One region of the Arthrobacter sp. PAMC25564 genome, then DNA from elsewhere that is predicted to be linked to it. Evidence: predicted binding sites of a transcription regulator. Region 1 holds the regulator's gene; the other holds the start of a gene.
What was found. Region 1 encodes HrcA, which represses chaperone genes, less so after heat shock. Its sites were predicted from a motif close to TTNGCACTCGNNNNNNNCGAGTGCNAA; they were not measured.

Region 1 (10,196 bases):
ATCTTCGACTCGGTCTATGACACCTACCGCGGCGTCGTCACCTACGTCCGTGTGGTGGACGGCATGCTGCACCCCCGCGAACGCATCCAGATGATGTCCACCCGCGCTACCCACGAACTCCTCGAGATCGGCGTCAGCTCACCCGAACCCACCCCCTCCAAAGGCCTCGGCGTCGGCGAGGTGGGCTACCTCATCACCGGGGTGAAGGACGTCCGGCAGTCCAAGGTGGGCGACACCGTCACCAACCTGGCCAAGCCGGCCACCCAGTCCCTCCCCGGCTATGCGGATGCCAAGCCGATGGTCTTCTCCGGCCTGTATCCGCTGGACGGTACGGACTATCCCGTGCTCCGCGATGCGCTCGAGAAGCTGATGCTCAACGATGCCGCGCTCGTGTACGAGCCGGAGACGTCCGCCGCGCTGGGATTCGGGTTCCGGGTGGGATTCCTGGGCCTGCTGCACCTGGAAATCACCCGTGAGCGGCTCGAGCGCGAATACAACCTGGACCTGATTTCCACCGCCCCCAACGTGGAATACGAGGTGACCCTCGAGGACAAGAAGGTCATCCACGTCACGAACCCCAGCGAGTACCCCAGCGGCAAGATCGCTGAAGTCCGCGAGCCGATGGTGTCCGCCACCATCCTGGCGCCCAACGAGTATGTCGGCGCGATCATGGAGCTGTGCCAGAGCCGGCGCGGCATCATGGGCGGCATGGACTATCTCTCCGAGGACCGGGTGGAAATCCGGTACCGCCTCCCGCTGGCCGAAATCGTCTTCGATTTCTTTGACATCCTCAAGTCCAAGACCCGCGGCTACGGCTCGCTGGACTGGAAGGCCGACGGCGACCAGGTCGCCGATCTGGTCAAGGTGGACATCATGCTCCAGGGCGAACAGGTGGACGCCTTCTCCGCCATCACGCACCGTGACAAGGCCTACGCCTACGGTGTGATGATGACCGGCAAGCTGCGCGAACTCATTCCGCGGCAGCAGTTCGAGGTGCCCATCCAGGCCGCCATCGGATCGAGGATCATTGCCCGCGAAAGCATCCGGGCCATCCGCAAGGACGTCCTGGCTAAGTGCTACGGCGGTGACATCACCCGAAAGCGCAAGCTGCTGGAGAAGCAGAAGGAAGGCAAGAAGCGCATGAAGATGGTGGGCCGCGTCGAGGTGCCCCAGGAAGCCTTCATCGCCGCCCTCACAACGGACGAATCCAAGGACAAGGCCAAGAAGTAGCCATGCCGAGCGTTCTTCCCCTGGGCGACCCGGCGCCGTCGGACGGGCTGCTGCCCGCCCAGGCGGTGGAGGGCGCCACCGGGCGGGCCTTCGGGCTCTACGTCCACATCCCGTTCTGCGCCGTCCGCTGCGGGTACTGTGATTTCAACACGTACACGGCCACCGAACTGGGCGGCGGGGCATCCCAGGACGCCTACGCCACCACAGCCATCGCGGAGGTGGACTTCGCCGCCCGGGCGTTGCAGGGCTCCGGCCTGCCGGAACGGCCCCTCGGGACCGTGTTCTTCGGCGGGGGAACGCCGACACTGCTGCCGGCCGGGGACCTGGCCCGTATCCTGGCAGCCGCCGTCGCGGCGTGGGGCCTGCAGCCCGGCGCCGAGGTCACCACGGAAGCGAACCCGGATTCTGTCACGCCCGAATCGCTGCAGCTGCTCGCCGACGCCGGCTTCACGCGCGTCTCCTTCGGCATGCAGTCCGCCGTTCCGCATGTCCTGAAGGTCCTCGACCGCACCCATACCCCGAGCCGGGTTCCCCGGGCGGTGCAGTGGGCCAGGGACGCCGGCCTCGCCGTCAGCCTGGACCTGATCTACGGCACCCCGGGGGAGTCCCTGGCCGACTGGCGCTGCTCGCTGGAGACCGCGCTGTCCTACGGTCCGGACCACATCAGCGCCTACGCGCTGATCGTCGAGGACGGCACCAAGCTCGCCGCCCGGATCCGCCGCGGCGAAGTGCCCGGAATCGACGACGACGACCACGCCGCCAAGTACGAACTTGCCGACGAACTGATCACCGCCGCCGGCCTGGGCTGGTACGAGGTCAGCAACTGGTCCCGCACGCCGGAGCAGGCCTGCCGGCACAACCTCGCCTACTGGCGCGGGGACGACTGGTGGGGGATCGGTCCGGGCGCGCACTCACACGTCGGCGGTGTCCGCTGGTGGAACGTCAAGCACCCCACCGCATATGCGGGACGGCTCGGTTCAGGCGTGTCGCCCGCCGCCGGACGGGAAACGCTCGACGCCGAAACCCGCAACGTGGAGCGCGTTATGCTCGAGGCCCGGCTCAACTCGGGGCTGGAGACCGCAGGGCTGGGGGATACCGGACGCCATGCCGTCGCCGGGCTCATCGCCGACGGCCTCGTGGACCCGGCCGTGGCTTTCAAGGGCCGCCTGGTCCTCACGCTCAAGGGCAGGCTCCTCGCCGACGCCGTCGTCCGCAGGCTCCTGCCGGACTGACCCGGCCGGCCGGCGGCACGCCTGGGGAACAGCGCCCCCGGGGAGTTGGCGGCGGCCCTACTTGATCCAGCGCAGGTTGAACTCGTAGCGGTGCGGCTGGCCACGGTTGACGTGGATGCCCGCCGCGACGGAGAAACACGTGACCGCAATCCAGATCACGGTGGCCAGGACCGCGAAGAGGTTGCCCACCACCGGCAGGAACACCAGGATGTTCGCCAGCACCGCGGCAATCGTGGGCGGAAGCGTGAAGTTGAGCGCTTCCTTGGACTCCTGGGCCGTGAACGGGCCGCGGTCCTTGAAAATCAGATAGATCAGCAACGACGGTACACAGCCAAGGATTCCGCCAAAGTGCGCCAGGGTGGCCCACTGCCGGTCCTCGTTTGCCGTCAGCGGCAGCGCATTTGCGGGAACGCCATGGTACGGGGGCTGGCCATGGCCGGCCTGGTGGCCCGTGTGTTCGCGTGCGTCATCTGCCACGGTTACATCCTTCGGATTGCGGTGGTGCGTTGGTGCCTGGGAGAGCCGGGCCCCGCATGGAGCCGCCGTACCAAGAATACTTGCCTGGGCGTGAAAAGTGGATCGGGCCCGGCCGTGATGGTGCGCCGGGCGGAATGCCTAGGGCACGGTGAGGAAGTCGATGACCTCCTCCACCCGGCCCAGCAGGGAAGGTTCGAGGTCGGCGTAGCTGCGGACAGCGCCGAGGAGCTTCTGCCAGCCCAGCCCGATGTCCTCCTTGGTGCTGTGCGGCCAGCCGAAGGCCGTCAGGATGCCGGTCTTCCAGTCCATCCCGCGCGGGATCACCGGCCACTGCTCAATGCCCAGGACTGCGGGGCGGATGGCCTGCCAGACGTCCACATAGGGGTGGCCCACGATCAGCACGTTCCCTGCGGCGCCAGGGGAGGCCATGACCGCGGCCGCAATCCTGGATTCCTTGGAATCCGGCACAAGGTGGTCCACCAGCACCCCGAGCCGCCGGCCCGGGCCCGGGCGGAAGGCCGCCACGGCGCCGGCGAGGTCATCAATGCCGTGCAGCGGCTCGACCACAATGCCTTCCACCCGGAGGTCGTCGCCCCAGACCCTTTCGACGAGTTCGGCGTCGTGTTTGCCTTCCACCCAGATCCGGCTGGCCTTCGCCACCTGGGCGCGCTGGCCCTCAACCCGGACCGATCCCGAGGCAGTGCGGGTGGGAGCGGGGGCCGGGTTCTTCCGGGGTGCCGGGGGCATCAGGCGGATGGGCTGGCCGTCCAGCAGGAAACCGAAACCCAGCTGGAAGGACCGGGACTTGCCCCGGCGGTCCTCGAGGGCCACGACATGCATCCCGCCGGACTTCTCGACGCGCGTGACCGCGCCGACCCAGCCGGTCTGCACTTCCTCGAGCACCATGTCCCGTTCCACCGGAACCTCGGGGAGTTGCGTCTTGGCGGGAGCGGACAGGTCCTGGGGTCCCCAGTTCTGGTACGACATCTCTTACACACTGCTTTGCACTCGGAATGTACGGCGGTCAGGGAAACGATCGAGGGGCGGCCGGGCTGTGCCCGGAAACAGCTACGCCCGGAAACACCAGCCCGGGAGTAACGCCCGGAGCGAATCCAATGCTAACAACGCGGCGACTCATATTAGACTGGTTAGCACTTAGGTATGTCGAGTGCTAACCGCGGGCCGCTTTTACCGGCAGGCGGCGGGCGGCACCGCATGCGGGAAAGCCGATTGGAGGTGGAGCGTGAGCGAACCGCGCAAACTCGAAGTGCTGCGCGCCATCGTGGAGGACTACGTCCATTCCCGCGAGCCCGTTGGCTCCAAGGCACTCGTTGAACGGCACCACCTCGGCGTGTCCAGCGCCACCATCCGCAACGACATGGCCGCCTTGGAAGACGAGGGACTGATCACGGCCCCGCACACCAGTGCCGGACGGATCCCCACGGACAAGGGCTACCGGCTCTTCGTGGACCAGATTTCGGCGGTCAAGCGGCTTTCCCCCGCGGAACGCCGTGCGATCCAGGCGTTGCTGGAGGGCTCGGACGACCTCGACGACGTGCTGGACCGGACCGTCCGGCTGCTCGCGCAGCTGACCAACCAGGTCGCCGTCGTGCAGTATCCGCATCTGAGCCGCGCCCGCGTGCGGCATATCGAATTTGTGCTGCTCGCGCCCCGGAAGGTGCTGGCCGTGCTGATTGCGGATACCGGCAAGGTGGAACAGCGCATCATCGACATCGGCCGGGACCTGCCCGACGACGCCCTCGCGGAGCTGCGGAACCAGTTCCTCGGCAGCCTGTCCGGCACCCCGCTGAACCTGCTGCCGCAGAACCTGCAGGCCGTCGTCGCGAGCTGCCAGCCGGTCCGGCGCGCCGCGGCCCAGTCGCTGGCCCGCGGCCTCGAAGCCCTTGCCGCCAGCAGCCGCGAAGAGCGCATGGTGATGGCCGGGACGGCGAACCTTGCCCGTTCCAACGTTGATTTCCCGCTGAGCATCGGCCCGGTGCTCGAAGCGCTGGAAGAGCAGGTGGTCATGCTCCGCCTGCTCAGCGAGATGGCCGAGGACCCGCGCGGCGTGACGGTGAGCATCGGACGGGAAAACCCGTATGACGGGCTGGCCGAGGCCTCCGTGGTCGCGACGGGTTACGGCCCGGATGCCACGGCCAAGGTCGGCGTGCTGGGCCCCACGCGGATGGACTATCCAACCACCATGGCGGCCGTCCGTGCGGTGGCCCGCTACCTTTCGAGGATCCTCGGACCCTGAAGAACCGGCCCTGAAGCGCCGGGACGGCTCAGCCGGCAGCGCCGCGGGCCGTCGCACACTGGACTTTTTGCCCCTTACCGGCAGTACAACACCGGCAGTACAACGAGGAAGAGAAACGAACTTTGAGCAGCCATTACGACGTTCTTGGAGTCTCCCGCGAAGCGACGGGGGAAGAGATCAAAAAGGCTTACCGCAAGCTGGCACGGAACCTGCACCCGGACGTGAACCCCGGGGATGATGCCTCTGACCGTTTCAAGGCGGTCACGCACGCCTACGAGGTGCTGTCCGATCCGCAGAAACGCCGGATCTACGACACCACCGGCAATGAAAACGGCACCGACAACGGCTTCGGCGGCGGCAGCTACTCCGGCCAGGGCTTCGCCTTCCAGGACATCTTCGAGACCTTCTTCGGCGCCGGCGGCCAGTCCGGCCCGGCGTCCAGGGTCCGCCGCGGCCAGGACGCCCTGATCAGCGTGCGGATCGACCTGCGTGACGCCGTGTTCGGCGTCAACAAGAAGCTCGAAGTCGACACCGCCGTCACCTGCCCCACCTGCGAAGGCTCCTGCTGCCGCGATGGCAGCCACCCGGAACGCTGCGACATCTGCGGCGGCAGCGGCCAGGTCCAGCGAGCCGTCCGCTCCATCCTCGGCCAGGTCATGACCACCGCCCCCTGCGGCACCTGCGAGGGCTTCGGCACGGTCATCAAGGATCCCTGCAACGAGTGCAGCGGCCAGGGCCGGATCCGCAGCCGCCGTTCCCTGACCGTCAAGGTTCCGGCCGGCGTCGCCACCGGAACGCGCATCCAGCTTTCGGGTCAGGGCGAGGCGGGCCCCGCCGGCGGCCCCGCCGGCGACCTCTACGTGGAGATCCGGGTCAACAACGACGCCACCTACGTCCGCGAGGGCGATGACCTGCACGCCAGCCTCAACATTCCGATGACGGCCGCCGCCCTCGGCACCGAGCTCAGCCTCGACACCTTCGACGGTCCGCAGGAGATTGATGTCAAGGCTGGTACCCAGTCCGGCGAGGTCATCACCCTGCGCGGACTCGGCGTCACCCACCTGCGCGGCTACGGCCGCGGAGACCTCAAGGTCCACCTCCAGGTGGATACCCCGGCCAAGCTCGACGGCGCCCAGGAAGACCTGCTCCGGCAGCTCGCCAAGCTGCGCGGCGAACAGTTCACCGAGGGCAAGCTCGCCGCCAGCGGCGGCGTGTTCGCCAAGCTCCGGGACCGGCTCGGGAACCTGTAGCGGTGAGCAACCCGGTCTTCTTCACCGCCCCAGGGACCCTCGATGCGCAGGTCCCCGGTTCGACCTTCCGCCTGGAGGGAGCCGAGGCCCGCCACGCGGTCACCGTAAAGCGTCTCGCCGTCGGTGAGACTGTGGACGTCGCCGACGGCGCGGGCAAGCGGCTCACCGGCACCGTGACCGCCGCCGCACCCGGCGCGTTGACCGTGGAGTGCGCGGACCTCGCCGTGGAACCCCGGCCTGATGTCCGGCTGGTCCTCGTGCAGGCCCTCGCCAAGGGCGACCGCGACGAGCTCGCGGCCGAGACCGCCACCGAGCTGGGCATCGACGCGGTCGTCCCCTGGCAGGCGGAGCGTTCCATCGTCCGGTGGAAGGCCGAGCGGGCCGTGAAGGCCCACGCCAAATGGCAGTCGGTCGTCACGGCTGCTGCGAAACAGGCGCGGCGGGCCTGGATCCCGGAGGTGCGGGCCGCCGTCGACGGCCCCGGCCTGCAGGCGGCCGTGGCCGCCGCGGACCTCGCGGTCATCCTGCACGAAGATGCCGTACGGCCCCTGCGCCAGGTGCTCGAGGCCTGGGCGGACGGTCCGGGGTCCGACGGCGGCAACCCCGCCGGGCTGCCACGGGAAGTCCTGCTGATTGTGGGCCCGGAAGGTGGCATCAGCCCGCGGGAGGTGACGCGGCTGTGCGACGCCGGTGCCGTCACGGCGTTACTGGGCCACCACGTGCTGCGCTCATCCACCGCCGGACCCGCCGCGACCGTGCTGGCGAGCGATATCCTGGGCCGCTGGTAGCGGGGCCGGGCGGTTCCTGACGGCTACTTGACGGTGAAACCGCGGGTGTCGACATTGAGATCCTGGGCCGGGTTCCCCGCTTCGAGCTGGGACACGCGGACCTCGTAGTTTCCCGGGCCGAGGCTCGCCGAGATGTTGAACACGCCAGACTGGGCGGTGTCGCTGGCTGCGGCGGCGGTGCCGTTCAGATAGGGGGCCTTCACACTGCCATCGACCCGCAGGATCTCCCAGCGCAGTTTCCCGCCCGGAACGGTGCTCCGGCCGGTGATCCTGACGGTGCCGTCGTCCACCGACGTCCCTTCCTGGGGATCAATGATCCACACGGGAGCGACCATCCCCACGCCCCGGGAGGTCGGCGAGCCCAGCCGGACATGGTTGAAGGCGACGTAGTCGGTGTGCCCGTCAACGAGCACCACCACCTGTATCTGCTGCCCCGAGTCGATAAGTCCTGCGCTGGCCGCGGCCGCAGTGGCGGTGTAGACAAGCTGCTGGACGGCGTGCTCGGCCATCGCCGCATCCACATTGGAGTTGAAGGCGTCAGCGGACACGTCCACGGTAATCACATTCTTGCCGGAAATGGAGGTGGCCAGTTTCTTCGGGTTCTGCCACGGCGTGAAGTAGTCCGGGTCGAGCGGTTTCTGGGACATCATCACCTTCAGGGCCCGCGTGACGGGGTTCTCCTGTTCGGGCACATCACGGAACTCGCGGTAGAGGAATACGTTGTCATTGCTCCGGCCAATCCAGTAGACCGGGGCTTTGTTGGAGGCCTGGGTGGTTTCCAGCGGTGCGCTGGTGGTCGGTGCGCCGGCGGATGCCGAGGCGGGAATGAGTTCGGACGGGCTGCCGGAGTTCGTGATGCCGCCCTGCGGCGTCGCCACGCAGCCGGACAGCACAAGGGTGGCAGGCAGCATCAGCGCCAGCGCGACGCCGCGGACGCGGCCCGCAACTGACTGATCAACTCCACGCTGCCTGATGCCATTGTCCCTTCGCGTACAGCCGCGGTCAGCGGCGATGATCCGTTTCCAGCCGTCGAAGACGGCCCGCGGCCGCCCGTCTTTCCCTTCCGGGAGACCGGCCGGGCGGCCGTGGGGCCAGCCGGATTCCAGCATGGCATACGGACCCGGCGCGAAACCGCGGATTCGGCCGGCCGCCCGGAACTGCAACGGGAACGATATGCGGCCGATGCGAAGTTGAGACAAAGTGTCGGCCGGCACCGCCCCGCCGGCGGCTGCCCACGAGCGGATTCTTACGTCATGTTTCGGGCCGTGACGTGTTGCGTCGCTGCGCGACTGTGCGTTTCAGCCGGGGTTGCGAAGCTGCGCCCGGGGTGGTTGATTGGGGCTACAAGCGTTGTAAGGACTCGCCATGACGGAACACTCCGACCTCAGCCCGAAGAACCTCCGCCACATTCCCGGACACTTCGCCAGCGGGCTGACGGTGATCACGGCAGCAACAAAGCACGGGCCGGCGGGGTTTACCTGCCAGCCCTTCTCATCCGTGTCGTTGGAGCCGGCCCTGGTCACTTTCAGCCCGGCACGGACCTCCAGCACATGGCCGCTGCTGCGCCAGGCCGGCCGGTTCACCGTGAACATCCTCCCGGCTGAACACCAGCACCTGGCGGCGCAGTTCGCCCGTTCCGGAGCGGACAAGTTCGCCGGTGTCGGCCATTCGCCGTCGCCGCTGGGCAACCCGGTCCTGGATCTGGCGCTGGGGTGGGTCGATTGCGAACTGCACCAGGAGTACGACGGCGGCGACCACACCATTGTTGTGGCGGCCGTCCGGGCCCTGGGCGCCCGCACCGACGCCGAGCCCCTGCTCTTCTACAAGGGCAGCCATGTTGGCGTCCGGTCCCAGGCCGGGGCGCTGGAGAGCGTGGCATGACCATGCCTGGGCAGCCATCCGGCCGCGGGGGCCGCCGGATCCCGGCCGGCGTCGGGATCGCCGTGCTGGCGTAAGATGGAAGGACCCGCTGTACCCGGAACCAAACGGCACGCACCGCCGTCGGACCGGACCAGGGGGCAGACCATTTCCGAACTGGAGGGGACCAGAGGCCCGCGGGCCAACACCATGACTGAAGCAACGAACGGCAAGGCCCGGATCAGCGCCGGAGGGCGCACCGCAGGTGAATTTCCCCACTCCCTACCAGGGCTGCGGACGGAGGTGGTCCTGTTCGATGACTCCGATCAGATGGTCCAGTCCCTCGGCAGCCATGACGAAGCCTTGCGTTTCATCGAAGGGCAGTTCCCGGCCGTCGACTTCCATGTCCGCGGGAACGAGCTCTCGATCAGCGGGCCGGCCGCCGATGTGCCGCGGATCATGCGCCTGCTCAACGAAGTGCGGGCTCTCGTCGCGCGGGGGACCATCATCACTCCTGCCCTGCTGAAGCAGCTCGTGTCGATGCTCCGCAGCCAGTCGTTGCAGAACCCGGTGGACGTCCTGACCACCAACATCCTCTCCACCCGGGGCAAGACGATCCGGCCCAAGACGCTGAACCAGAAGAACTATGTGGACGCGATCGACGCCAACACCGTGATCTTCGGGATCGGCCCGGCCGGCACCGGCAAGACCTATCTCGCCATGGCCAAGGCCGTCCAGGCCCTGCAGCAGAAGGAAGTCAGCCGGATCATCCTGACGCGTCCTGCCGTCGAGGCGGGGGAACGGCTCGGCTTCCTCCCGGGAACCCTCAGCGACAAGATCGATCCCTACCTGCGCCCGCTCTATGATGCCCTGCACGAAATGATGGATCCCGAGTCCATCCCGCGGCTGATCGCTGCCGGCACCATCGAGGTCGCACCGCTGGCCTACATGCGCGGACGTACGCTCAACGATGCCTTCATCATCCTGGACGAGGCGCAGAACACCACGCCGGAGCAGATGAAGATGTTCCTCACCCGCCTGGGCTTCGGCTCCAAGATGGTGGTCACCGGTGACGTAACCCAGGTGGACCTCCCGTTCGGCACCC
Region 2 (20,389 bases), 950 kb from region 1:
CAGATCGTAGGGCAGCCGCGACCAGTCCGCGGTCATGGCGTCTTCCGACGACACGGGACGCAACACGATCGGGTGGCCGTAGGTGCGGCCGTCGCCCTGGACACCGACGCTGCGGACATCGGCCAGCAGGACAACCGGCATCTGCCACACCTCGTCGTCCAGTCCTGCCGCGGTCAGTTCGGCGCGCGCGATCGCGTCAGCCTTGCGCAGCAGGTCAAGCCGCTCCTTGGTGACCTCGCCGACGATCCGGATGCCGAGGCCGGGGCCGGGGAAGGGCTGGCGTCCGACGATTTCCTGCGGCAGGCCAAGCTGGGCACCGACGGCGCGGACCTCGTCCTTGAACAGGGCGCGCAGCGGTTCGACGAGTTCGAACTGCAGGTCTTCCGGCAGGCCGCCCACGTTGTGGTGGCTCTTGATGTTTGCGGCACCTTCGCCGCCGCCGGATTCGACGACGTCCGGGTACAGGGTGCCCTGCACGAGGAACCTGATCTTTTCGCCGTGCGCGGCCGCCTCGGCGATGATGGCCTGTTCGGCTTCCTCGAAGGCGCGGATGAATTCGCGGCCGATGATCTTGCGCTTCGTCTCCGGGTCGCTGACACCGGCCAGTGCGCTCTGGAAGCGCTCCTGCTCGTTGGCGACATAGAGCTTGACGCCCGTCGCGGCTACGAAGTCGCGTTCCACCTGTTCGGCTTCGCCTTCGCGCAGCAGGCCGTGGTCCACGAAGACGCAGGTCAGCTGTTCGCCGACGGCACGCTGCACGAGGGCCGCGGCGACGGCGGAATCAACGCCGCCGGAAAGGCCGCAGATGACCCGGGCATCGCCGATCTGTGCGCGGATCCGCTCGACCTGCTCTTCGAGGATGTTGCCCGTGGTCCAGTTCGGCTCGAGCCCGGCGCCCTTGAACAGGAAGTTCTCCAGGACCTGCTGGCCGTAGGCCGAGTGCTTCACCTCGGGGTGCCACTGGACCCCGTAAAGGCGCTTTTCCTCGTTGGCGAAGGCGGCGACGTCGGCGCCCGCCGTCGTCGCTAGGACCTCGAAGCCCTCGGGAGCGTCGTGCACGGAGTCGCCGTGGCTCATCCAGGTGCTCTGGTGCTGGGGCATGCCCTCGAGGATGCTGCGGCCTTCGCCGATGGTGGTGGTCTCGGTGGCGCCGTATTCACGCAGTCCGGTCCTGGCCACCTTGCCGCCAAGGGCGTTGGCCATGGCCTGGAAGCCGTAGCAGATTCCGAAGACCGGAACCCCGGCCTCGAACAGGTCTGCGCCGACGCTCGGGGCGCCTTCGGCGTACACGCTTGCGGGGCCGCCGGAGAGGATGATGGCGGCGGGGTTCCTGGCCAGCAGTTGCTCGGTGCTGTAGGTATGCGGAACCACTTCCGAATACACATTCGCTTCCCGGACGCGGCGGGCGATCAGCTGCGCGTACTGGGCACCGTAGTCAACAACCAGCACCGGCCTGTGGGACGTCTGGGATGCAGTGGGAGTAGTCACCCCCCTAGCCTACTTTGCGCCGCCGCCCGGCCGCACATTGCGAAGTCCGGGCGGCACCGTATCCGGGCCCCCAGGTAAGCGAACTCACATTACGGACGCCCGACGGCGGCCGACGCCCCGGGGCCGAAAACTCAGTAGCGCTGCGGTGCCTGCGGGTTCGCGGCCAGCTCGGCCTCCACCTCGGCGTGGAACTTCTTCTCCACAAAGAAGGACAGGAACGGCACAACGCCGCCCAGCGCCAAAAGGACGAGCTTGCCGAACGGCCAGCGCATCAGGGACCACAGGCGGAAGTTGGAAATCAGGTACACAACGTACATCCAGCCATGCACGATCAGGATCGTGACCGAAAGGTTCACTCCCCCGATCACTCCCGCCGGCTCGGCGTCGGCGAATCCCAGGCCGAACGGCTGGCCGGTGAGGGCGTTGGTGCCGCCCGCGAAGAGGTACTGTCCGAAGGCGTACCGGGTGACCAGCTCGGCACAGAGCAGGAGCAGCATGGATCCGGTCAGGTAGGCCATGACCTTGTAGAACTTCAGGGCGGAACGGATCTGGGCCTCGGTACCGCCGAAGCGGCGCTTCCGGCCGGCGGCTGTTCCCGCTCCATTGGACTGCTGCGGCTGGATGGCCGGCTGGGGCTCGATCATGATTGCACCTTCGGGTCTGTTGTGTTGCGGTTGCTGGTATTCGTGCTGGTCCCGGTTGGCTCCCCGCCGTCGGGCTCCCCTTCGGGCTTCCGGCCGGCGGCGGCCGCCTCGGCTGCGTCGAGTGCGTCCTCCAGGCCGCGGCGGTAGTCGTCCTTCACCAGGCGCCACCAGATAAACAGCGCGAATCCGGCGAAGACGACCCATTCCACGGAATAGAAGAGATTCAGCCAGTTGACCTTCTGGGCGGGGGGCTGGGGCCCGACGTTCAGCGGCTTGACACCGCCGCGCGAGACGGCAACCGCGCCGACGTCGGCGTTCCCTGACCGTTCGGAGCCCGCGGCGACAAAGCCGGGGTAGCTGCTGACGTCCCAGACGTTGATGAGTTCCGCGACGGATACGGCGGTTGCGCGCCCGGGGCCGGGGTCGGTTGCCGGCAGCGGTGCTTCGGACGGCAGCAGCCGTCCGGTCAGTTCAATGATGCCCGACGGCGGTGCCACGGCATCCGCCGGATCCGCCACCCAGCCGCGTGCCACGGGGATCCAGGTCTGGGCGGAGGCGCCGGCTCCCGTCAGGACAGGGGCATCCTTGACGGCGAACGCTGAGACTATCCAGTAGCCCTTCGCGCCGTCGTTCAGGCGGTCCGGGACGAGGACCTGTTTCTGCGGATCATAACTCCCGGTAGCGGAGATCATCTGGTCGGCGACCGAACCGTGGAAGAACTCCCCCGGCCGCAGGGCGGCGGTGAGCGGTTTGAGCTCCTCGGTCGTGGTGCTGGCCGGAACCTCCGACTGGGTCGAGCGGCCGAACTGCCACTGGCTCAGCAGCACAAAGACCCCCGAAATGGCGATCGCAAACACAAGGCCTGCGATCCAGCGGGGTTTGAGGGCAGTTTTCAGCACCCCTTAACCGTACTTCGTCGGCGTGTAGAACAACGAAACGCGTTGGGAATCGGGTCCCGGGAGTGGCCTGCTGCCCCGGAGTGGGGCAGCAGGGTCCCTGCGTGGCGGCGGAGTCGACACGAAAGGGCCTGCCCCCGGAGTGGGGCAGCAGGGTCCCTGCGTGGCGGCGGAGTCGACACGAAAGGGCCTGCCCCCGGAGTGGGGCAGCAGGGTCCCTGCGTGGCGACGGAGTCGACACGAAAGGGCCTGCCCCCGGAGTGGGGCAGCAGGGTCCCTGCGTGGCGACGGAGTCGACACGAAAGGGCCTGCCCCAATCCCTAGTGATCGAAGAACACCAGGCTGGAGTTGATGAGTTCGGCGATCACCTCGGGGTCGTAGGCCCGGCGCAGCGACTCGCGGAACGATTCCTTGGACAGCGAGCGCGCCAGCGTCGCCAGCACCTCGAGGTGGTCGGAGAAGGAGCTGGCCGGGGTCGCGATCAGCAGGATGACCGTGGCGGGGCCATCAGCGGCGCCGAAGTCGAGGGCCTTGCCATACTTCGTGATGCCCACCGCGATCGAGGTCCGCGACACGAGCTCGCTGCGGGCGTGCGGCAGCCCGATGCCGCCCGGGAGTCCGGTGGCCAGCTGATGCTCGCGAGCGCTGACATCCTTGAGGAATCCTTCGAGGTCGGAGATCCGGCCCGCGGCATGCATCCGTTCCGCGAGCTGGGCCGTGGCGTCCAGTTTGTCGGTGGCGTCAAGCTCCAGGATCACCATCTCGGGGGTGGTGAGGCCGGCGTCATACCGGTCCAGTGGTTCCGCCAAGTGGTGTCCCTTCGAAGTGGCAACGGTGTACGCCGCCCGGAGCGCTCATGATGAGCGCAACGGATCGGCGGAGCCTGTCAACGCAACGGAACGATATCCTCCACGCCCATTCGTGCTGCGTCGGCGGATTCGTCGTCCGGTTGCTGCTGGCTCAGCCGTTCGGCGTCGACCCGTGCCAGGTAGTGCTTGATTTCGCCCTCGCGCTGCGCATCGCTCCAGCCGAGAACGTCTGCCATCAGTTTAGCGACTACGGGGGCGGCAGAGACACCCCGGTCCCACGACTCGATCGAGATCCGGGTTCGGCGGGTCAGCACATCCTGCACGTGGCGGGCACCTTCGTGCGTGGCGGCGTAGACGGCCTCGGCCGCCAGATAGTCATCGGCTCCCGGCAACGGTTCGCCCAGCTCCGGGTTTGCGGTGATGAGCGCCAGCACCTCGGCGGCCATGGAGCCGTAGCGGTTGAGCAGGTGCTCGATCCGCGCCACGTGGACGCCGGTCTCCTCCGCCATCCGGTTCCGCTTGTTCCACGCGGCCTTGAAGCCGCTGGCACCGAGCAACGGAATGGAATCCGTGCAGCTGGGCGGGACACGCTCGTCCATGCTCCGCGTCGCCTCGTCCACGGCATCCTTGGCCATGACCCGGTAGGTCGTCCACTTGCCGCCGGCCACGACGACGAGTCCCGGCACCGGGTGCGCCACCACGTGTTCGCGGGAGAGTTTTGCGGTGGATTCGTTCTCCCCTGCCAGCAGCGGGCGCAGGCCGGCATAGACGCCTTCGACGTCCTCGCGGGTGAGCGGGCGCTTGAGGACCTTATTAACGTGCTCCAGGAGGTAGTCGATGTCCTTGCTGGACGCCGCGGGATGGGCTTTGTCCAGGTGCCAGTCGGTGTCGGTGGTGCCAATGATCCAGTGCCGGCCCCACGGGATGACGAACAGCACGGACTTCTCGGTCCGCAGGATCAGCCCGACGGTCGACTGGACACGGTCCCGGGGCACCACGAGATGGATGCCCTTGGAGGCGCGCACCTTGAGCTGGCCGCGGTCCGTCACCATGGCCTGGGTCTCGTCGGTCCAGACCCCGGTGGCGTTGATGACCTGCTTGGCCCGGATGTTGAAGCTGGAGCCATCCTCGTGGTTGACCACCTTGGCCCCGACGACGCGTTCGCCTTCGCGGAGGAAGTCCACGACGGACATCTGGTTGACCGCGTGGGCACCGTAGTGCGCGGCGGTGCGGACGAGGTTGGCCACGTATTTGGCGTCGTCGACCTGGCCGTCGTAGTAGCGGATGGACCCTACGAAGGCGTCGTCCTTGAGGCTCGGCGCGGCGCGGAGGGTCCCGCGGCGGCTCAGGTGCTTGTGGAAGGGCACCCCGCGGCTGTGCCCGCCAGTGATGGACATGACGTCGTACAGGGCGATCCCGGCGCCGACATACGGCCGCTCCAGGAAGGGCCTCGTCAAGGGGTACAGGAACGGGACAGGCCGGGCAAGGTGCGGGGCGAGGACCGAGAGGATCAGTCCGCGCTCGTGCAGTGCCTCTTTGACCAGGGCGAAGTCGAGCATCTCCAGGTAGCGCAGGCCGCCGTGGATCAGTTTCGAGGACCGCGACGAGGTGCCCGCGGCCCAGTCGTTGGCCTCCACGATGCCGACGCTCAGCCCGCGGGTGATCGCGTCCAGGGCGGAGCCTGCGCCGACGATGCCGCCGCCGACGATCAGGATGTCGAGTTCCTTGCCCGGCTCGTTGGTGCCCTGGAGGACTGCGATTGAAGCTTCGCGCTGCTCAGGCCCCAGAGCACCACCGGGCACGGGAGAACCGCCAGGAAAACTGTTCATTTCACGCCTCCATCCGGATCAAACCTCGTAGGGCACCAGACTACGTCCAAGTGGTCCGGATGGGCAGGGGTCTCAGTTCCCCGCGTAGGGCGAAACGACGACGTCGACGCGCTGGAATTCCTTCAGGTCCGAGTAGCCGGTGGTCGCCATCGAACGGCGCAGCGCACCGATCAGGTTGGATGTGCCGTTGGTGTGGTGTCCGGGCCCGAAGAGTACCTCTTCGAGCGGTCCCACGGTGCCCACGTTGACCCTGTCGCCGCGGGGAAGTTCGAGGTGGTGCGCTTCCTGGCCCCAGTGCCAGCCCTTGCCGGGGGCTTCCGCGGCGCGGGCCAGTGCGCTGCCCAGCATCACGGCGTCGGCGCCCATCGCGATGGCCTTGACGATGTCGCCCGAGACGCCCATGCCGCCGTCGGCGATCACGTGCACGTAGCGTCCGCCGGACTCGTCCATGTAGTCGCGGCGGGCTGCGGCGACGTCGGAGATGGCGGAGGCCATCGGCGAATGGATCCCGAGTGCACGCCGGGTGGTGGTGGTGGCTCCCCCGCCGAACCCGACCAGGACGCCGGCGGCACCGGTCCGCATGAGGTGCAGGGCCGGGGTGTAGCCGGCCGCTCCGCCGACAATCACGGGGACGTCGAGTTCGTAGATGAACTGCTTGAGGTTCAGCGGTTCGTGGTCCTTGGAGACGTGCTCGGCCGAGACGGTGGTGCCGCGGATCACGAAGATGTCGACGCCGGCGGCCACGACGGTCTTGTAGTGTTCCTGGGTCCGCTGCGGAGTGAGCGAGCCGGCGACGGTGACCCCGGCGGCGCGGATCTCGGCGAGCCGCGAGGTGATCAGCCCGGGCTGGATGGGCGCCTTGTAGAGCTCCTGCATGCGGCGGGTGACGGCCGGGCTGTTGGTCTCGTCGGCGAGGGCGGCGATCTCGTCCAGGACGGACTGCGGGTCCTCATAGCGGGTCCACAGGCCCTCGAGGTCGAGCACGCCGAGTCCGCCGAGGCGGCCCAGGGCGATGACGGTTTCCGGGGACATGGCCGAATCCATCGGTGCGGCGATGACCGGCATGTCGAACATGTAGGCATCGATCTGCCAGGAGACGGACACGTCCTTGGGGTCACGGGTACGCCGGTTGGGGACGATCGCAAGGTCATCCAGGGAGTAGGCACGACGCCCACGCTTGCCAAGGCCAATCTCAATCTCGTAAGTCACTGCTCTAGGTTATCCCAGTGAAGGGACCTGATGCCGATGGGCCGCCCGGCTCCCGGAGCCGGCCCTCGCCCCTTTGCCACATCTGGCCGGAATACGACGCAGGACAGCGGCCATCTCCGGCAAATCACCGCTCACTGCCGGCGTCACTCCGCGCTGGCGTCACCGGTCTCCACGGCTGTCAGCTGGGATTCGAACATCCGGAAGTACCGGCCGCGCAGCGCCACGAGTTCCTTGTGCGTGCCCTGTTCCACGATCCTGCCGTCCTCCAGCATGTAGACCACATCGGCCTTCTCGATCGTGGCCAACCGGTGGCTGATGGCGATCATGGTGCTGCTGCGGTCGGCGAAGAGCCGGGTGAAGATCCGGTGTTCGGCCAGCGCATCGATGGCCGAGGTGGGCTCGTCCATGACCATGAACGGGGCGTTGCGGTAGAAGTTCCGGGCCATCGCGAGCCGCTGCCATTGGCCGCCGGAGAGGCCGCTTCCCTTCCGGCCGCGCGGGTCCTCCATCCAGTTGCTGACGTGGTTGTCCAGCCCGTTGGGCAGCTTGTTGATGAACTCCAGGGCTTCCGCGTCGGCGGCGGCCCTGCGGATCCGGCCGTCATCGCGGGGCGCGTCCACGTCGCCGAAGAAGATGTTCTCCGCTGCCGTCGCGAACTCGTATTTGAGGAACTCCTGGCTGAGCACTGCGAGATGCCGGTGCCAGGACTTGACGTCGACGCCGGCGAGGTCAACGCCGTCGAGCAGCACCTGCCCGGAATCCGGCCGGTAGAGGCCGGCGAGGATACGGATCAGGGTGGACTTGCCCGCGCCGTTCTCCCCTACGATTGCAATGTGCTGGCCTTCCCGGATGGTCAGGGAAATGCCCTTGATGACCTCGAGTTCGCTGCCCGTGTAGGTGAACCGGATGTCCCGCAATTCCACAGTCTTCGGGGCCTGCAGCAGCGGCGGGGCGTGGCTGGAATGCACCGGGAGTGCCATGAACAGTTCGTAATCCGTCAAGTTTGCCAGGTCCTCGTCGATCGAGCTGAGCGAGGAGACAAGGTTGTTTGCCGTGGACAGGGCACGGCTGACGATCTGCTGGATGTAGAGGAACTGCCCGACGGGCTGGGCCCGCGCGATGATCTGGCCTACCACCCAGATCAGCGACACCACCTCGGCGCCGTACTGCAAGGCATCCGCCGCGAGCTGCTTGGGAATGTAGCGTTTCTGGAAGTCCAGCCGGCGCTTCTCGTCGGCGTCCCGTAGCCGGGAGCGCAGTCCCATCAGGTAGCCGACGATCCCGTAGAGGCGCATCTCGGCAATGTGCTGGGGGCGGAGCAGGTTGGTTTCGATCATGCGCCGCTGCCGGCGCGAATCGACCTGGGTGTTCCAGTGGGCGATCTGCTCGCGGGAGAGCCTGAACTGCAGGTACACGCTGGGGACGATCGCGATCAGGACGATCACCGCGATCCACCAGCTGACCAGCAGGAGCGCCCCGATGGCGAGGATTACGGAGACCGCCTGGGTGAAGATCGCGGCGATGCGGTCCAGGACCCGCGCGTAGGAGTCGGAGAAGCGCTTGGCGCGGTCGTAGAGGTCGACAGTTTCCTTGTCGTCGTACCGCCAGAACTCGAGGGCCAGGAAGCGCTCGTACATCAGGTCGCCCACGATCGCGCCCACCCGGAAGCTCATGAGCTGCTGGATGTAGCGGTCCACGCTGCTGAAGGCGCCCCAGAACAGCCCCAGCGCGGCGGTGATGATGACGTAGACGATGGCCTGCTGGCCTGCGGCGGCGTTGCCCGAATAGGCTGCCGCGAGTGAGGTGGTGGTCAGCGCCGCATAATACGTGGTGACGAGCGGCAACAGCGCCGAGATCAGCGATCCCGCCACCTTCATGACCACGGCCGCGGGCGAGGCCCGGAAACTGACCCGCAGAACCTGCCCCACCGCCCGCGCGTAGGGCCTCAGCGCAAGCTTGCGCCGGGGCTCACGCGCGGGCGGGAGTTCAGACATGGATTGAGCCTAGTCCTGACCGGTGACCATAAAAGTGGCGGCGTCCGGCCTGGCGGCCGTGGGCTTAGCGGGAACCGTAGTTGGGTGCCTCGACCGTCATCTGGATGTCATGCGGGTGGGATTCCTTCAGGCCAGCCGGGGTGATCCGGACGAACTTTCCGCGGGCCTTGAGTTCGGGGATCGTCGGGGCTCCGGTGTAGAACATGGTTTGGCGGAGCCCGCCGACCAGCTGGTAGGCCACGGAGGCCAGCGGGCCGCGGTAGGCCACGCGGCCTTCGATACCTTCCGGGATGAGCTTGTCATCGCCGGAGACGTCGGCCTGGAAGTAGCGGTCCTTGGAGTAGGAGGTGTTCTTGCCGCGGGTCTGCATGGCCCCGAGCGAACCCATGCCGCGGTAGAGCTTGAACTGCTTGCCGTTGACGAAGATCAGGTCACCCGGGGACTCGTCGCAGCCCGCCAGCAGGGAGCCGAGCATGACGGTGTCGGCGCCGGCGACCAGCGCCTTGCCGATGTCGCCCGAGTACTGCAGGCCACCGTCGGCGATCAGCGGAACGCCGGCGGGGATGGCCGCCTTGGCGGACTCGTAGATGGCCGTGATCTGCGGGACGCCGACGCCGGCGACGACGCGGGTGGTGCAGATCGAGCCAGGGCCGACGCCGACCTTGATGCCGTCGGCACCGGCGTCGATCAGCGCCTGGGCGCCTTCACGGGTGGCGGCCTGGCCGCCGATGATGTCCACGTGCGCGACGGCGGGGTCCGACTTAAGCCGTCGGATCATGTCCAGCACGCCCTGGGAGTGCCCGTTGGCGGTGTCAACGAAGAGGGCGTCCACGCCGGCGTCGACGAGCGCCATGGCGCGTTCCCAGCCGTCGCCGAAGAATCCGATGGCCGCGCCGACGCGCAGGCGGCCTTCCTCGTCCTTGGTCGCGAGCGGGTACTGCTCGGCCTTGGTGAAGTCCTTGGTGGTGATGAGGCCCTTGAGCCGTCCCTGCTCGTCAACGAGCGGGAGCTTCTCGATCTTGTTGGTGGCAAGCTTGTGCGAGGCTTCCTCGCGGCTGATGCCGACGTGCCCGGTGACGAGCGGCATCTTGGTCATGACGTCGCTGACCAGGCGGATCGGGAGGTCGGACTCCGGCACGAAGCGGGTGTCGCGGTTGGTGACGATGCCCAGCAGCCGGTTGCCCTCGTCGACCACCGGAAGACCGGACACGCGGTAGTGCGAGCAGATCTCGTCCAGCTCGGCAAGAGTTGCCTCGGGGCCGATGGTCACGGGGTTGGTGATCATGCCCGATTCGCTGCGCTTGACCCGGTCGATCTGGTCGGCCTGGTCTGCGATGGAGAGGTTGCGGTGCACGACGCCGAGGCCGCCCTGGCGGGCCATGGCGATCGCCATCCGCGACTCGGTGACGGTATCCATGGCGGCGGACAGCAGCGGCGTCTGGACCGTGATGCGCTTGGAGATCCGGGACGAGGTGTTCGCTTCGGAGGGAATCACGTTCGTGTGGCCGGGCAGGAGCAGGACGTCGTCATACGTCAGGCCGATGAAGCCGAAGGGGTTGTGTTCGGGCTGGGTCATGAGTGCGCCTCTTACCTTGGGTTGCAGGGTTTCACGGGTAGGGGTTGCATCAGATGACCAGCCCGTCATTACGGGCGTGGCCTGTGCAGAAGTGTTGAATAAATAATAGAACCTTGGCGGCGATCCCCATATTCCGGGGCGGAATGTGAGGTACGGCATGCGGGACCGCGTCACCCTGCCTGTGCCACCGCGCCTGCGGCGGGAGTCAGCTCCAGCCCGTGGCCGCGAGCAGCCGCTCCTCGAACATCGGAATCATGGTCTGGACATACGTCTTGGTCAGGTGGTTGTCGTCCTTGTAGACGTACACATTGCCCACCACGGCGGGGCAGCGTCCGCCGGCGCAGATGAAATCGCTCAGGTCCATCAGGTGCAGCCCCGGCACCTTGCCCCGGTACGCGTCCAGGGGCGAGGAAGCGGCCAGGGACTCCTGCAGCGGCACGTTGCAGTCCGGGGCATCCGGGCCGTGCTTCTGGACGCATTCGGGCATGTTGATGCCGAAGCGGGGATTGTCACGGATCCCTACGACGTCCATGCCGGCGTCGGTGAAGGGTTTGACGCCCTCAAGGTAGCCGGGCACCTCGGTTTCGAACGGCGCGTCGATGTGCGTCAGGGACGCCACGGTGAAGACGGCGTCGGGGCGGTGTTCCAGGACATACCCGGCACTGGCCTTGTTGAAGGCGTTGCAGTCGGCGTCACGGTCCGGGGTCGCGCCGCCGAACCGGCAGTTGCCCTTCAGCAGGGCGACGACCTCCCAGCCGTGGCTCCTGGCGATGGGGCCGCGGGCTGCCATGTACTGCTGGGCGTGGGAGTCGCCGAGCACCACGATCCGCTTGGTGACGGTTTCCGGCCTGCTGTTCTGCAGGCAGCCGGACAACAGGGGATCGCCGGGGACGTTCCCGTCCGTGCACAGCCCGTCGATATCGGCCCACTCGTTCTTCAACGCGGCCGGAGCCGGGATGATTTTCGCGTCCGGCGTGGGTTTGCCCGCATTCTCGGGCGCCAGGGCGGCGGCCCCGGGTGTCAGTTCCCTGGGCTGCGCCGCGGCTGCCGCCTCGTCCGCCAGCAGCTGGCCCTGCCAGACGGACACGGGGCCCGCCAGCAGCGTGCCGCAGGCAGCGATGACGACGGCGGTGCGCCAGACGCGGCGTTCCGGCCAGCGCCACTCGCGCATTGGCTGCTCCACGAACCGGGTGGTCAGTACGGCCAGCACGACCGAGGCCGCGACGATGATCAGGCCCTGCGCCAGGTCCGGGGCCGTGATCCCCATCCACGCAAGGGCCAGGACCAGCAACGGCCAGTGCCAGAGGTAGAGGGCGTAGGAGTTATCGCCCAAAGAAACGAGGGGCTTCCAGCTGAGCAGGCGGTCCACACCGAAGCGGCTGCCACTCTGCCCGGCGACGATGATCGCGGCCGCCGCCAGTGTCGGCCACAGCGCCACGAAGCCGGGGAAGGAACGGTCCACGGTCAGCAGCAGCCCGCAGGACAGCATCGCCGCAAGGCCGGTCCAACCCAGCGCCACCCTCAGGACCTTGCCGGGCTTGAGGTAGGGCAGCGCCAGCGCCAGCAGGGAGCCGAGGGCGAACTCCCAGAGCCGCGCGCGCGTGTCGAAGTAGGCGTAGCCCTGGTTGCCGGCGGTCTGGTCAACCGAGTACACGAGGGACACCACGAAGATTGTCCCGAAGGCGGCGGCCAGCAACAGCCGGTAGCTGGCCGCCCACCGGTGCCTGAGCAGGTGCCGGAGCAACCGGTGGAGCAGGGCCGTGCCGGCAAACACGAGCGGCCAGAGCAGGAAGACCTGGCCTTGGACGGACAGCGACCAGAAGTGCTGCAGCGGGCTGGCGCCGGAGTGGTCCTGCGCATAGTAGTCGACGGCGCTGTCCGCCAGGAGCCAGTTCTGCCGGTAGAGCAGGGAAGCCCAGGCCTGGTCCAGGACGTCGGGCCAGCGGCTTTGCGGAAGGATGGCCCACGTGCCGGCGAGGACGCCGAGGATGACCACCACGACGGCGGGAAGCAGCCGCTTGAGCAAGTGCAGCCAGTGTCCCAGAAGCCGGAGGGGTTTCCCGCTTTCGACCTTCCGGACGAAGCCGAGCGTCATCAGGAACGCTGAAATAAGAAGGAAGATGTCCACCCCGCCGGAGACGCGGCCGAGCCACACGTGATAGGTGACTACCATGAGGACCGCGAGGGCGCGGAGGCCCTGGACTTCGGGGCGGTAGCTGGATTTCCGGCCCGAGAATGAGCCCGCATCCGCCGTTCCAGGGCTGGAAGCGGCTCGCTCGTTCGACACAAAAATCCTCTCGGGCCGGCTTCCAAAGCATCAATGTTACCGAACCGTAATTTCTGTGGCCAATCGTCGGGGCGGCCACGTGGACGGTTCCGGTGCGAAATCCCCCATCGCTGGAGGTGCCCGGCGGCGTGTCGCCGGGACCCGCCGTCGTACCCGGCAGCGGCGCTGCCGGACGTGGGGAGATTCCGCGGTGCGGGCGCCCGGGGCACAAAAAACAGGGGGCCGGGCCAGCTGATGCTGATCCGGCCCCCTGTCCTGGAGCTGTGTTGCCGGGCTGGCGCCAGGGAAGGCGCCGGGGGCCCGTGTTAGTGCTGGTGGCCCGCGTGCTCGTCATCATCGGCAGGCTTCTCGACCACGAGGGTTTCCGTGGTGAGGACCAGTGCCGCGATGGAGGCAGCGTTGCGGAGGGCCGCACGCGTTACCTTCACCGGGTCGATGACGCCGGCAGCGATGAGGTCTTCGTATTCGCCGGTCTTGGCGTTGAAGCCCTGGTTGTTGTCGGATTCGGCCACCTTGGCAACGACGACGTAGCCGTCGAAGCCGGCGTTCTGGGCGATCCAGCGCAGCGGCTGGGTCAGTGCCCGGCGGACGATGCCGACAGCAGCGGCTGCGTCACCTTCGAGAGCCTGGACGGCGGGGGTCTCGTCGAGCGCCTTGAGGGCGTGGATGAGGGCGGCGCCGCCGCCGGCCACGATGCCTTCTTCGAGGGCAGCGCGGGTGGAGGAAACGGCGTCCTCGATGCGGTGCTTCTTTTCCTTCAGCTCGACCTCGGTGGCTGCGCCGACCTTGATCACGCCGATGCCGCCGGCCAGCTTGGCGAGGCGTTCCTGCAGCTTTTCCTTGTCCCAGTCCGAGTCCGTGCGGGTCAGCTCGGCACGCAGCTGGGCAACCCGGGCTGCGACGTCCTCGGCCGAACCGGCGCCGTCGACGATGGTGGTGTTGTCCTTCGTGACGGTGATGCGCCGGGCAGTGCCCAGCACTTCGAGGCCGACGGTGTCCAGGCTCAGGCCCAGTTCCGCAGAGACAACCTGCGCGCCCGTGAGGGTGGCGATGTCCTGCAGCATGGCCTTGCGGCGGTCACCGAAGCCCGGCGCCTTGACGGCAACGACGTTCAGGGTGCCGCGGATGCGGTTGACGATCAGCGTGGACAGGGCCTCGCCGTCGACGTCCTCGGCAATGATGAACAGCGGCTTGGAGCTCTGCAGCGCCTTCTCCAGCAGCGGCAGGAATTCCTGGACCGAGGAGATCTTGCCCTGGTTGATCAGGATCAGGGCATCTTCGAGCACTGCTTCCTGGCGTTCCGCGTCGGTGACGAAGTACGGGGAGAGGTAGCCCTTGTCGAACTGCATGCCCTCGGTCAGGACCAGCTCGGTCTGCGTGGTGGAGGATTCCTCAATGGTGATCACACCATCCTTGCCGACCTTGCCGAATGCCTCGGCCAGGAGCTCGCCGATCTCGTCACTCTGGGCAGAGATGGAGGCAACGCTGGCGACCTGGTCGCCGCCGACGGGGCGTGCGTTTTCGAGCAGGCGGGCGGCGACGGCCTCGACAGAGACCTCGATGCCGCGCTTGATCTCGCCGGGGGCGGCGCCGGCCGCGACATTGCGCAGGCCTTCCTTGACCAGGGCCTGCGCCAGCACGGTGGCGGTGGTGGTGCCGTCACCGGCAACATCGTTGGTCTTGGTGGCGACCTCCTTGGCAAGCTGCGCGCCAAGGTTCTCGTACGGGTCGTCCAGTTCTACTTCACGGGCGATCGTGACACCGTCGTTGGTGATCGTGGGAGCGCCCCACTTCTTGTCCAGCACGACGTTGCGGCCGCGCGGGCCAAGCGTCACCTTGACAGTGTTGGCGAGCTTATCGATGCCGGCTTCAAGCGACCGGCGGGCAGCGTCGTTAAACGCAAGCTGCTTTGCCATGGTTTTGTCCTTTCAAGACAGAACCCCGCGCAACTGATCCATCGTCAGAGGGATCGGCGGCGCGGGGGTCCAAGGGAAGTTACTTAACGACGATCGCCAGAACGTCGCGGGCGGACAGCACGAGGTACTCGGTGCCGCCGGTCTTGACTTCGGTTCCGCCGTACTTGGAGTAGATGACGACGTCGCCGACGGCAACGTCAATCGGAACGCGGTTGCCGTTGTCGTCAAAGCGGCCGGGGCCTACTGCAACAACTTCGCCTTCCTGGGGCTTTTCCTGCGCGGAGTCCGGGATAACCAGGCCGGAAGCCGTGGTCTGCTCTGCTTCGAGCGGGCGGACAACAATACGATCCTCAAGAGGCTTAATAGAGACCGACACTCGGACCTCTCCTTCTACGTCAGCAAATTCGTGGACAGTAGAACTGTGGTCCCGGGGCTGGCAAACCGTCGTCGCGGTGCCGGCAGCAAGCCTGGCGGGCAGTTCTTCATGTGTTAGCACCCTCCGGGGGAGAGTGCTAATGACGACTCTATGTAAGGAGTTAGCACTCGGTCAAGGCGAGTGCCAGAAATCCGTTCCGGATGAACGCCCGCGACGTGCTTTGCTACTGCCCGGCGAGGTCCTCAAAGTCCACGTCTTCGCCGTTCTCTTCGTCGTCGTCCCGGCCCTGCTCACTCCGGTGGCGGTACAGCACGAGGCCCCCGGCGGCGGCGAGGGCGGCACCGATGGCCAGGAAGATGATGCCGCCCAGACGGGCCGCGGCGTACGTGTCGCGGATCGCCCGCGCCTCGTCGGTGGCATCCGTGACGTCCTTGCCGCCGACGGAGTAGATGGTCGCGTTGAAGGAATCCAGGAAGAAGATGATGACCAGCAACGCAACGCAGACGACGGCGATGACCCCGCCGGCGATCAGCGCGGGGCGGGCATACCGGGCAAGCCCCCGGTGGTTGCGGTGGTCCCCATCGGCGTACTGCTGCGCTGCGCTGCTGTTGCCGGCCAGGCCGTTGTCGTCGCTGCGCTGATCATTGATGCCGCTGTCTTCCATGCCGTCAACACTAGCGGGCGCATCTGGGGAAGAGCGCCTCCACTACGCTTGTTCCCATGGCTGACGCACCGCAGGACCAGATCGCCCCGCTCCTTAATCCCGAGGGGTGGGAGCTGCTGGCGTCGCTGGGACCGTACCGGGAGGACGAGGCTTTCCGGCTCAACGCCTCCCTCCGGAAGGCCGGCCACTCCCCCGAGCTAGTCTCGGCAGTGCTGACCCAGTCCCGGCTCCGGACCAGGGCCGAGGCCAAGTTCGGCGAGTTCGCCCGGCAGATGATCTTCACCCAGGCCGGCCTGGAGCAGGCCACCCGGCTCACGGTGGCAGCCCGGCATGCGCAGCGGTTCCTCGGTGCCGGAATCAGCCATGTGGCAGACCTGGGCTGCGGGCTCGGCGCCGATGCGATGGCGCTGGCCTCCCTGGATATCCAGGTCACCGCGGTGGAAGTGGACGAAACCACGGCCGCCTGTGCAACCATGAACCTGATTCCGTTCCGGAACGCCACCGTGGTCCACTCGGATGCCACCGCCATGTCGCTGGAAGGGATCGACGGCGTCTGGCTCGACCCGGCCCGCCGCACCACCTCCAGCTCGGGAACGAAGCGGCTCTGGGATCCGGAAGACTTCTCCCCTCCGCTGTCATTCGTGGAGTCGCTGGCCGCCTCCGGCCTCGCCGTCGGCGTGAAGATGGGCCCGGGCATGCCGCATGACGCGGTCCCGGCGGGCTGCGAAGCCCAGTGGGTCTCGGTGGGCGGGGACGTCACCGAGGTGGCGCTGTGGTTCAACGCGGTGCGCCGCCCCGGCATCCGGCGGGCAGCGCTCCTGCTGGGACCGCAGGGGGCAGCGGAGCTGACTAGCAGCGAGGACTTCGGCGGCGGCCCGCTGGCCCCCGTCGGTCCTGTGGAGGGCTACCTGTACGAGCCCGACGGCGCCGTCATCCGCGCCGGCCTGGTGGCCGACGTCGCACTGCAGCTGGACGGGCACCTCGTCGATGAGCACATCGCCTACATCTGTGCCCCGGAACTCAGGGACACCCCGTTTGCCCGGGCCTACAAGGTCCTGGAGATGATGCCGCTCAACGTCAAGGTCCTCAAGGCCTGGGTCAGGGACCAAGGCATCGGCGTCCTGGACATCAAGAAACGCGGCACCTCGGTCACCCCGGAAGAGCTGCGCAAGCAGCTGCTCCCCGCAGGGAAGGCCGCAGCTAAGGCCGGAGGCCGGAATGCCGCGAAGAAGACGGCCACCCTGGTCCTCACCAGGATCGGCGAGGACAAGGTGGCCATCTCGGTGGAGCCGGCCTAGCTCCGGAAGCTACTGGGCCCGCATGAATTCCTCGGCGGCCCGCACCTGTTCATCGGTGGGCCGGATGCCGGTGTACAGCACGAACTGCTCCAGCGCCTGGATGGTGGCCACCTCCGCTCCCGTGATCACGGTCTTGCCCGCTGCCCGGGCAGCCTTGATGAGCGGCGTCTCCGCCGGAAGGGCGACGACGTCGAACACCACCTTGGCAGCGTCGATCGCCTCCTGTGGGAAGGACAGCGCCTCGGCGTCCGGGCCGCCGGCCATACCCACCGGCGTGACGTTGATGAGCATGTCGGCGCTGCCGCCTCCATCGCTTGCGGGAAGTTCCGGACTCCACGCGAAGCCGTACAGTCCGGCGAGCGCCCGCCCCGCTGCCTCGTTGCGGGCGATCACGGTGACATCCTTGAACCCGGCGTCGCGCAGGGCCGCCACGGTGGCCTTGGCCATTCCGCCGGAGCCCAGCACCCACACCGAGTACGACGACGGCACGGCGTTGCGCTGCAGCAGCTGTTCGATGGCCGTGTAGTCGGTGTTGTAGGCGGTGAGCGTCCCGCCGTCGTTGACAATGGTGTTGACCGAATCTATCGCCTTCGCTGAGGGGTCCAAGACGTCGACAAGGGCGATGACATCCTCCTTGTACGGCATCGACACGGCACAGCCGCGGATCCCCAGCCCGCGGACGCCGGCCACTGCCTGGGCCAGATCCGTGGGGGCGAAGGCCTTGTAGATCCAGTTCAGGCCCAGCTGTTCATACAGGTAGTTGTGGAAACGCGTCCCGTTGTTGCTCGGCCGGGCCGAGAGCGAGATGCACAGGGTCATATCTTTGTTCAGTATGGGCACAACCCCATTAAACCCTCCGGCAAAGTCCGGCGGGGTCCGGTGTCAGCCACAACCTGTTCCCGGGCCCTGCGGTCCGACGGCGACGGGAAGCTTCCCTGGGGCCGCCGCCTGTCCCGCAAGGACTGCCAGCAACGCGTCGTAGGCGCCTTGGCTGCGGCCGTACAGGGCGATCTTCGCCGGAGCGGCAGAGCCGGCCAGCGCCCATGGCGCGTCCAGGGCAACGGCAACGTCCGCCGGTGCCGCCTCTGCTGCCTCCGGCTCCGCCGCCCCGCCGAAACCGATCAAGGAAACGAGCGGCCCGCTGCCGACGCTGATGCCGGCGTTCCGGGCCGCGGCCGTGAACCGTGAACGGTCCTCCTCGGAGCCGCCCGTTACACGCACGCCCGCGGGCACCATCCGCCCATGGCAGGGGCCGGCCAGGACGGTGACCGCAGCCGCGGAGACCTTCCGCGACAGCTCCGTGCCGCTGCCCGGCGCCGTTCCCGCCGGGGCGCCGGTGCGGCCACGCCAGCTCATCATGGTGGCCACCCGCCGCGCGGCCTCGGCCAGCCGTTCCGGCGGCAGGGCCCCGCTCTTCACGGCCCCGACGATCGCGGCATGGGCTGCGGCCACATCTGCCGGCATCAGCAGCAGGTCGGCACCCGCGGCGAGCGCCAGCGGAGCGGCGGAGTCATTGGGGAACTGCTTCCGGACCGCCCCCATGTTGAGCGCATCCGTCACCGCCACGCCGTGGAAGCCCATCCCCCGCAGCATCGCATAAGCAGGCTTGGACACAGACGCGGGTACCCCGGGTTCGAGCGCAGGCACGGCGACGTGGCCTGTCATGATCATGGGCAGGCCGGCACTGATGGCCGCCTGGAAGGGTTTCAGATCCTTGGCACGGAGCTGGTCCAGGGACGCACCCTGGACGGGGAGACCGGCATGCGAATCCACGTCTACCGAGCCGTGGCCGGGAAAGTGCTTGACTGCCGGCAGCAGCCCCGAGGCAAGCATCCCCCCGGAGAAGGCGACGCCGAGTTCCGCAGCCGCGTCGGCGCTGCCGGACATCGACCGCGCCCCGATGGTCGGATCTGCGGGGCCCATGGTTACATCCAGGGCGGGGGCGAAGTCGAGGTTGAAGCCCAGCGCAGCCAGTTCCGAGCCCATGGCCTGGCCTGCACCGGAGGCCAGCGGCCCGTTTCCGGCGGCGCCGTAGCTCATCGGGGCAGGCCACTCGGTCAGCGGGGCGCGCAGCCTGGCTACCACCCCGCCTTCCTGGTCGACGCCGATCATTCCGGGCCAGCCGCGGCCATCCGCCCGAGCCGCCAACTGGAGCCGGCGGGTGACGCCCTGCATCGCGCCGGTGTCCACCTGTCCCCCAGGCGTTCCGGGAACGTTGTCTCCCATGATGATGGAGCCGGCTAGGTGCAGGCGCTCGATGGTCGCGGCGTGGGACTCATAGTCGGGCCCGGTAAAGTTCGGCAGCAGGACCTGCCCGGCCTCCTGTTCGAGGCTCATGGCGGCCACGGCCTGGGCGGCCGCGTCGGCGTCCCGCTGCTCCGGTCCCCAGCCGAGCGGCCGGGATCCGGTGTCCAACGGGGAATCCGGGACGCCGTGTGGTGACGGGGCCGCGGGACGGCCTGAAGGTGCTGGCGGCGGAGGCGCCGAGCAGGAGGCCGTTCCGAGGGCCAGTCCCAGAACTGCCATCAAAACCGCTGCGGTCGGAGTTCTTTTGTGAACACTTTCACTTGTTCGCTGTCGTCTGGCCACCGTCTCGATGGTACCCCTGCACTAGACTTGGACCACCGTTGCCCTGCCAACTGTCCGGCGACGCCGCTCGTGACTTTGCCAGTACCTCTGATGGTGACATTGCCGGTTCCGCTGGCCGTGGCACCGTCGGCCAGGGCCGCGGAAACAGACAGCCGAACAGTGAAGGGACCACATGAAGATTGATTTCGCTTCATCCAGGCAATCAACTCTTGGTGTGGAATGGGAGCTCGCCCTCGTCGATGCGGAAACCGGAGAGCTGGCCTCCGTGGCCAAGGAAGTGCTCCGCGGGGTCGCCGCACGGCATCCCGAACTGAACGAGGACGACGAGCACCCGCACATCAAGCAGGAGCTGCTGCTGAACACGGTGGAACTTGTCACCGGGATCTGCAACACTGTGGCCGAGGCAAAGGCGGACCTGAGCAGTTCCCTCGCGGCGGTCCGTGACGTCACCGACCCCATGGGCGTCGAGATCTTCTGTGCCGGGAGCCACCCCTTCAGCCCGCCGCAGCTTCAGCCCGTGACGGACAAGGCCCGGTACGCCAAGCTCATTGACCGCACCCAGTGGTGGGGCCGCCAGATGGTCATCTACGGCGTCCACGTCCACGTCGGCCTCGACAGCCGGGACAAGGTCCTCCCCGTCCTGGACGGCCTGGTGAACTACTTCCCGCAGTTCCAGGCGCTCTCTGCCTCCAGCCCGTTCTGGGGCGGCGAGGACACCGGCTACGCCTCCCAGCGCGCGCTGATGTTCCAGCAGTTGCCCACCGCCGGCCTGCCCTTCCAGTTCTCCAGCTGGGAGGACTTCGAGTCCTATGCC

Region 2: groES (co-chaperone GroES) is a predicted target of HrcA. The motif match lies at 15,185-15,211, and genes of this name have one in related genera.

What each region holds. Positions count from the first base shown of each region.
Region 1 covers NZ_CP039290.1:2,570,025-2,580,220, forward strand. Annotated here, with positions in the region: gene lepA (translation elongation factor 4) at 1-1,230, shown strand, start outside; gene hemW (radical SAM family heme chaperone HemW) at 1,233-2,462, shown strand; gene E5206_RS12020 (DUF4870 domain-containing protein) at 2,520-2,939, opposite strand; gene E5206_RS12025 (DUF3097 domain-containing protein) at 3,078-3,926, opposite strand; gene hrcA (heat-inducible transcriptional repressor HrcA) at 4,183-5,196, shown strand; gene dnaJ (molecular chaperone DnaJ) at 5,319-6,446, shown strand; gene E5206_RS12040 (16S rRNA (uracil(1498)-N(3))-methyltransferase) at 6,449-7,234, shown strand; gene E5206_RS12045 (GerMN domain-containing protein) at 7,258-8,145, opposite strand; gene E5206_RS12050 (flavin reductase family protein) at 8,600-9,115, shown strand; gene E5206_RS12055 (PhoH family protein) at 9,302-10,196, shown strand, end outside.
Region 2 covers NZ_CP039290.1:1,614,571-1,634,959, reverse strand. Annotated here, with positions in the region: gene guaA (glutamine-hydrolyzing GMP synthase) at 1-1,488, opposite strand, end outside; gene E5206_RS07475 (DUF3817 domain-containing protein) at 1,620-2,132, opposite strand; gene E5206_RS07470 (SURF1 family protein) at 2,129-3,031, opposite strand; gene E5206_RS07465 (PTS sugar transporter subunit IIA) at 3,349-3,837, opposite strand; gene E5206_RS07460 (glycerol-3-phosphate dehydrogenase/oxidase) at 3,915-5,666, opposite strand; gene E5206_RS07455 (GuaB3 family IMP dehydrogenase-related protein) at 5,739-6,875, opposite strand; gene E5206_RS07450 (ABC transporter ATP-binding protein) at 7,019-8,869, opposite strand; gene guaB (IMP dehydrogenase) at 8,934-10,445, opposite strand; gene E5206_RS07440 (acyltransferase family protein) at 10,651-12,732, opposite strand; gene groL (chaperonin GroEL) at 13,038-14,648, opposite strand; gene groES (co-chaperone GroES) at 14,728-15,024, opposite strand; gene E5206_RS07425 (hypothetical protein) at 15,248-15,688, opposite strand; gene E5206_RS07420 (class I SAM-dependent methyltransferase) at 15,745-16,986, shown strand; gene E5206_RS07415 (shikimate 5-dehydrogenase) at 16,996-17,805, opposite strand; gene E5206_RS07410 (glycoside hydrolase family 3 N-terminal domain-containing protein) at 17,869-19,401, opposite strand; gene E5206_RS07405 (glutamate--cysteine ligase) at 19,748-20,389, shown strand, end outside.